DNA from 2 places in the Devosia sp. A369 genome. Region 1 is predicted to be linked to the other one. Evidence: predicted binding sites of a transcription regulator. Region 1 holds the regulator's gene; the other holds the start of a gene.

Region 1 (3,595 bases):
ACGGTGCTGTTTCGCAGCTTCCTGTTCGGGCTGGCTGCGGTGTCGATTTTGGCGCTGCTGCCTTCGGTGGCGAGTGAATATGTGGGCGGCGGCCCGATGGTCTATGGCACGCTGCTGGGCTGCTTCGGGCTGGGGGCGATTGGCGGCGCGTTTCTCAATGGCCGTATTCGCGAGCGGTTCAGCAATGAAGTGATCGTGCGGTTCGCCTGTGCCGGCTTTGCCATCAGTTGCGTGGGGCTCGGGCTGAGCCGCGATCCGCTGCTGAGCCATCTGGCGCTGCTGCCCGCGGGCGGCTGCTGGGTGCTGGCGATGTCGCTGTTCAATGTCTCGATCCAGCTGTCGTCGCCGCGCTGGGTGGTGGGGCGGGCTCTCTCGCTGTATCAGACCGCCACGTTCGGCGGCATGGCGATGGGTAGCTGGGTCTGGGGAGCCAGCGCGGATGGCTTCGGGCTGGGGGCCGCCCTGGTGATGGCGAGCCTGGTGCTGCTGGTGTGTGGGCTGGTCGGGTTCCGGCTGCCGCTGCCGGAGTTCAATTCGCGGGACCTCAACCCGCTCGACACCTTCAATGAGCCGGTCCTGAAACTCGATATGCGACCGCGCAGCGGGCCGATCATGGTGATGATCGATTATCGCATCGCCCAGGAAGACATTCCGCGCCTGCTCTCGCTGATGGCGGCGCGGCGCCGCATCCGTATCCGCGACGGGGCCAGGCAATGGGCGCTGCTGCGCGATCTTGAACATCCCGATATCTGGACCGAGTCCTATCACGTGCCGACCTGGATCGACTATGTGCGGCACAATCTGCGGCGCACCAAGGCGGATGCGGAGAATAGCGAGCAGCTGCGGGCGCTGCATCGGGGGACCGAGCCGCCGAAGGTGCATCGGCTGATCGAACGGCAGACGGTGCCGCTGAGCGATGATACGCCGTTAAGGGATATTCCGGAGGTTTGAGGGGGCACCCCTCAGACGTGTAGAGATTTGGCCCACCCACGATGTCACCCCGGCCTTGAGCCGGGGCCCAGCCTGAAATGGAACCGGTGGCTGGATCTCAGGATGGGTCCCGGCTCAAGGCCGGGATGACACCGCGTTTTGGGGTGGGATGGTGCTCACCCGTGGGTTTACGCCACCTGGGCGAAGCGTTCGTCGAAGGCGTAGCCGGCGCCGCGGACGGTGCGGATCGGGTCGGTGTCCTTGCCGCGATTGATGGCGCGGCGGAGGCGGCCGATATGCACGTCGACGGTGCGCTCATCAACATAGACGTCATTGCCCCAGACGCCATCGAGCAATTGTTCACGCGAATAGACGCGGCCGGGGTGGCGCATCAGATATTCGAGCAGGCGATATTCGGTGGGGCCGAGATGGACGTCGCGGCTGGCGCGGCGGACGCGGTGGGTGGTGCGGTCGAGTTCGAGATCACCAACCTTGAGCGCAGCAGTAACCAGATTGGGATTGGCGCGGCGCAACAGCGCGTGGATGCGGGCCATCAGTTCGGGGACCGAGAAGGGCTTGACCACATAGTCGTCGGCCCCGGTGGCGAGGCCCCGGACGCGCTCTTCTTCCTCGCCGCGGGCGGTGAGCATGATGATCGGCACGCGGGCGGTTTCCTCGCGGGCGCGGAAGCGTCGGCACAGTTCGATGCCGGAGATTTCGGGCAGCATCCAATCGAGCAGGATCAGGTCGGGCAGCTTGTCCTGGACCGCCTGCTGGGCCTCGTCGCCGGTTTCGGCGGTGACGACGGCAAAGCCTTCGGCTTCCAGATTATAGCGCAGCAGGATGGCGATATCGCCTTCGTCTTCGACAACGAGAATGGTGGCGGGCATGGGGGGCTCCCCTTGGGCCGGCGCGCCGGCGTTCGATTTGTATCTCCCTCCCCCTTGAGGGGAGGGCTGGGGAGGGGGTGGTTTGGCGGGTCACTGATGGACCCCCACCCCCGACCCCTCCCCTCAAGGGGGAGGGGAGGAAAGGCCGATCAGGCCTTGAGCTGGGTGCGTTGCAGTTCCTGGACTTCGCTGGTGAGCTGCTTGCCGGTCTGCAGGTAATAGGCGCGCTCGGCGATGTTGGTGGCGTGGTCGCCGATGCGTTCGAGGTTTTTGGCGCAGAACAGCAGATGGGTGCAGGGCGTGATGTTGCGCGGGTCTTCCATCATGTAGGTCAGCAGCTCACGGAACAAAGACGTGTGCATGGCATCGACCTCGTCGTCGCGGTTGCACACTTCGATGGCGGCGGCGGCGTCGCGGCTGGCATAGGCGTCCAGCGCATCCTTGATCTGGCGCAGCACCAAGGCCGTCATGTTCTTGACGCCGTTATAGAAGCTGGGCTGCAGATTGAGGCCTTCGAGCTTGAGCGAGCGGCGGGCCAACTGCTTGGCCATGTCGCCGACGCGTTCGAGGTCATTGGCGACGTGGATGGAAGTGATGATGGCGCGCAGGTCGGACGCCATGGGCTGGCGGCGGGCGATCATCGAGACGGCCATTTCGTCGATCTGGCGCTGCATGTCGTCAATGCGCTGATCGGCGATGATGGTGAGGTCGGCCAGCTCGCGGTCGAGCTTGAGCAGGGCCTTGGTGCCGTTCTCGATGGCGACTTCAACCTGGCCGCCCATCTCGGCGATGGATTGGGCCAGTTGCGTCAGCTCGTCGCTATAGGCGGTAACGATATGGTCGGTGCCAGTCGGGGACATGGGTAATTCCTCTTAGGGCGCGGGCGTTAGCCGATGCGGCCCATGATGTAATCCTGGGTCTGCTTGTTGACCGGATTGGTGAAGATGTCTTCGGTGACGCCTTCCTCGATCAGATTGCCCAGATGGAAGAACGCGGTCTTCTGGCTGACGCGGGCGGCCTGCTGCATCGAGTGGGTGACGATGACGATGGTGTAGTTTTCGCGCAGCTCGTCGATCAGCTCTTCGATGATGGCGGTGGCGATGGGGTCCAGGGCCGAGCAGGGCTCGTCCATCAGGATGACTTCGGGACCGACGGCAATGGCGCGGGCGATGCAGAGACGCTGCTGCTGGCCACCGGACAGACCGGTGCCGGGCTCGTTGAGGCGATCCTTGACCTCGTTGAACAGGCCCGCCTTGCGCAGCGAGTTGACGACGATTTCGTCGAGGTCGGTCTTGGAGCGGGCGAGGCCGTGGATTTTGGGGCCGTAGGCGACGTTTTCGTAGATCGACTTGGGGAAGGGATTGGGCTTCTGGAACACCATGCCGATGCGGGCGCGCAGTTCGACCACGTCGAGGCTGGGATCGTAAATGTCTTCGCCGTCGAGCTTGATGACGCCGCCGACCTTGGCGCCGTCAATGGTGTCGTTCATGCGGTTGATGCAGCGCAGGAAGGTGGACTTGCCGCAGCCGGAGGGGCCGATGAAGGAGGTGACGGCGCGGTCGGGAATGTCGATCGAAATGCCGAACAGGGCCTGCTTGGCACCGTAATGCACGGTGACGTCGCGGGCGGTGAGGCGGATCGGGCGGTCGAGGGCGTCGATGGGGTTCATTGCGCTATTCACTGATTGCTGGGTCATCTTAACCGTGCTGGCGACCATATCCATTTGGGATGTCCTTTAGCTAGGCGCGCTTTTCGAGGCGCGAGCGCAGGTAGAT
Region 2 (3,595 bases), on a different contig from region 1:
CAGCCCGGCCACGAAGAACAGGAAATTGTAGGAAATCTGCTTCCAGGCCGCAGCGATGATGATGAGGATCATCGCCTGGTTGCCCTCGATACGATGGTTCCAGGCAATGCCCATGCCGCGCAGGATATAGGGCGCGATGCCAATGGACGGGTTGAAGATGAACCACCACAGAATGCCCACCACCACCGGCGCAACCGCATAGGGCCAGACCAACAGGGTGGTGTAGATTTTGCCCGAGCGCAGCAGCCGATTGACCGCGACGGCCATCAGCAGGGAGACCGCCATCGCCAGAATGGTCACCGACAGGGCAAACAGGGCGGTGCGGCCGAGCGAGCCGAGATAGTTCGGATCGGCGAAAATCTTCCGGTAGTTTTCCAACCAGATGAAGGTGGTCTTGAAACCGAAAGGGTCTTCGCGCTCGAACGAGGACTTAACGGCCTGCAATGCGGGCCAGATGAAAAAGATCAGCGTGACCGTCAATTGCGGCGCCAACAGCGCATAGGGCAGCAGCTTGTTGGGAAATACGGTGCGTTTGGTCTGCATGGGTCCTCGCACGGGCTACTGACGGAAAGCCGCAATGGGCCATCCGCCAGCTTAGCGCATGGAAAACGGGGCCGGATTTATCCGGCCCCGACTAAAGTTCGTTACTGATTGGTCGTTTCGAATTCGCGCAAGATCTCGTTGCCACGGGAAACGGCTGAGTCCAGAGCTTCCTGGGCCGTCTTGTTACCAGCGAGCAGCGCTTCGAATTCCTCATCAACCACGGTACGAGCCTGGCTCAGATTGCCAAAGCGGACGCCCTTGGAGTTGGCGGTCGGGGTGCCACGGGTGATCTGCTTGATCGCCACGTCCGAACCCGGGTTGGCTTCGTAATAGCCCTGCTCAACGCCCAGATCATAGGCAGCGTTGGTGATCGGCAGGTAGCCAGTGAACTGGTGCCAATCGGCCTGAACTTCAGGCTGGCTGAGATAGGTGAAGAACTCAGCAACGCCCTTATAGACCTCGGCATCCTTGCCGTTGAGCACCCACAGGGTGGCGCCGCCGATGATCGAATTCTTCGGATCGGTGGTCACGTCGTCATAATAGGGCAGGGGCGCAAAGCCGACTTCGAAGTCCTTCGAGTTGGCGATCACGCCAGCGCGCGAGCCCGACGAGTTCATGTAGATGGCGCATTCGCCCGAGTAGAATTTCGGTGCGGCATCAGGACCGCCGACCGGGCCACCATACTGGTAGAGACCTTCGTCCGACCACTTCTTGAGGTTTTCCCAATGCTTGACCTGGACCGGGCCGTTGAAAGTGAATTCGGTGGCCAGGCCGCCGAAGCCATTCTCCAGCGTGCCATAGGGCTGGTCGTGGATGGCCGACAGGTTTTCCAGTTGGATCCAGGAGATCCAGGCACTGCTCAACCCGCAATTGGCGGCGCCGGAATCGACGATCTGGTTCATGAAAGTTTCGACTTCGGCCCAGGTCTTGGGCGCGACATTGGGGTCAAGGCCGGCTTTTTCGAAGGCGGTCTTGTTGTAGTACATGATCGGGGTGGACGAGTTGAACGGCAGCGACAGGATGTTGCCGTCTGTGTCCGAATAATAGCCCACGACGGGGGCGAGAAATGCGGTCGGATCCCATGGCTGACCGTTTTCGGTCATCAGTTCGTAAACCGGCTTCACGGCGCCCTTGGCTGCCATCATGGTGCCGGTGCCGACTTCAAAAACCTGCACGATGGCGGGCTGCTCATTGGCGCGGAACGCTGCGATCGCGGCGGTCAGGGTTTCGGGATAGGTGCCCTTATAGGTGGTCACGATCTTGTAGTCTGGCTGGCTGGCGTTGAAGCCTTGAGCGATCGATTCCAGCTTCTTGCCCAGTTCGGCATCCAGTGCGTGCCACCAGGAAATTTCGGTCTGCGCGGTGGCGTGGGGTGCGGAAGCAAGAGCGGCGATCACGCCGGCCGTCATCAGCAGCGCTAGTTTCTTCATGGGGTGGTTCCTCCTGTTATTAAGCAAAGGATCTCCGTCCTCGCGTGCCAAGTCGTAGCAACGCGATGTTCATTTGGCAAAGGGAGATGTTCAAGTGAACGTTGGAGCGGCGTTATTCGCCGCGACGAGACCCTTAGGGTGTTCATATGAAGGTCGTGTGACGGGCCGATTGCTGGGCGGTCATACAGCAGACGCGGGCGTGCAATCGCCGCCATAGGCCGCGACGGATGCCGGCGATGTCAGGAAGAACGCCCCACGCGCGTGCCAACGGCGTCCCGCGATCCGTTGGATCGAGCAGGACGTCGGCCGATTGCTGGGAAGAACTGCCGGCCCGGTGGTAACCCCGCCGGGCCGGCAGCGCTATCTAAGCTGCTTTTTTGAAGGCGGCCGGCAGTGGCCATTGCCACACCCGGAAAGGCGCTGGCGCGCGGTCTGCGTCGCCGTCGATCTGCGCTTTGGAGAGACCGAACATGCAGCGCCAGCCATCGTCCGAAATCCGAAAGTCATTGCGCTTCGGATCGGTCTGGGACGGCACGACAGCGGCCAGGCCAAGCCCGAGCAACGCGTCGAGATGGGCCCGGCCAAAGCCAGGATTGGCGTCGCTATGCGCCGGTATTTGCTTGTGTTTCGACAGCGCCAGTAGGGCCGCGCGTTCATATATGTTCAGAATATAGGGCTTGCTCATGATGGACGAAGTGTCACCGGACGAAGTTAACAAGGTGTTTCTTCCAGGCCCCCGATTCGCATTAAGCGACCCGGAGCGCGATTTAACCGCGATCTCGACCGCCGAAGCCGCTAAGTTCCCAGTGATTGACGATCACGAGAAGAGGCCAGCTTGAACTACAGCCCACTCAACGAACAGGAAAGCATCGCGCGCGTTTTCGTCGAGGCCTGGGGGCAGCGAGACGCGGATAAGTTGGCATCGCTGTTCGACGACGACGCTGAATTCGTCAACGTCACCGGACTGTGGTGGCATGATCGCGCGGCGATCCGGAAGGCACATGCCTATGGCTTCGAGCATATTTTCGATGCGTCGACGCTGCGGCTGGTGGAATTGAAGGTGAAGTCGCTGACCGACGCTATCGCGGTGGTGCATGCAAGGGTCCGCCTCGAGGGCCAGACCGCCACGCCGGAGGGTGCCCGGCCTGCTGTGCGCCACACCATTTTGTCGTTTGTCGTCCATCGGCGCGACGACGGCTGGAGCTGCGCTTCCGCGCAGAACACCGATATCGTGCCCCACATGGAAACCAATCTGGTGGAACCCGACGGAACGTTCCGCTCCGTCAGCTATCGCAGCTGATCATCCAGCTCGGCGCTCACTAGATCCACCGGCGGGTCCGGCTCATGAAGTCGCGATAGGGCTGACCAAACTTGGCCGTCAGATAGGTTTCTTCGCGAGTGACGACGCCATAATGCAGCAGCACCAGCAATACCGGCACCAGGATTATTCCCCAATCGAGCGAAAAGGTCAGGCTCAACCCGGCAAGGATCATGGCGAAGCCAAGATACATCGGGTTGCGGGTGAAGCGATAAGGCCCTGATGTCGCCAGCTTGAGGCTGGGTTGGTGCGGGGAGGGATTGGTGCCCACCTTGGTAAAAGTTCGGATGGCCGATACGCCAAG

The links. Region 1 encodes PhoB, which activates phosphate uptake and scavenging genes when phosphate is short. Its sites were predicted from a motif close to TGTCATNNANCTGTCAT; they were not measured.
Region 2: a site for PhoB is predicted at 2,120-2,136, ahead of ugpB (sn-glycerol-3-phosphate ABC transporter substrate-binding protein UgpB). Genes of this name have one in related genera too.

Annotation. Positions count from the first base shown of each region.
Region 1 is NZ_JBTMWV010000016.1:40,518-44,112, forward strand. It holds gene ACX3OZ_RS16195 (MFS transporter) at 1-951, shown strand, start outside; gene phoB (phosphate regulon transcriptional regulator PhoB) at 1,119-1,820, opposite strand; gene phoU (phosphate signaling complex protein PhoU) at 1,970-2,680, opposite strand; gene pstB (phosphate ABC transporter ATP-binding protein PstB) at 2,707-3,489, opposite strand; gene pstA (phosphate ABC transporter permease PstA) at 3,560-3,595, opposite strand, start outside.
Region 2 is NZ_JBTMWV010000004.1:260,812-264,406, forward strand. It holds gene ugpA (sn-glycerol-3-phosphate ABC transporter permease UgpA) at 1-543, opposite strand, end outside; gene ugpB (sn-glycerol-3-phosphate ABC transporter substrate-binding protein UgpB) at 645-1,973, opposite strand; gene ACX3OZ_RS07880 (hypothetical protein) at 2,338-2,691, opposite strand; gene ACX3OZ_RS07885 (SgcJ/EcaC family oxidoreductase) at 2,809-3,273, shown strand; gene ACX3OZ_RS07890 (methyltransferase family protein) at 3,293-3,595, opposite strand, start outside.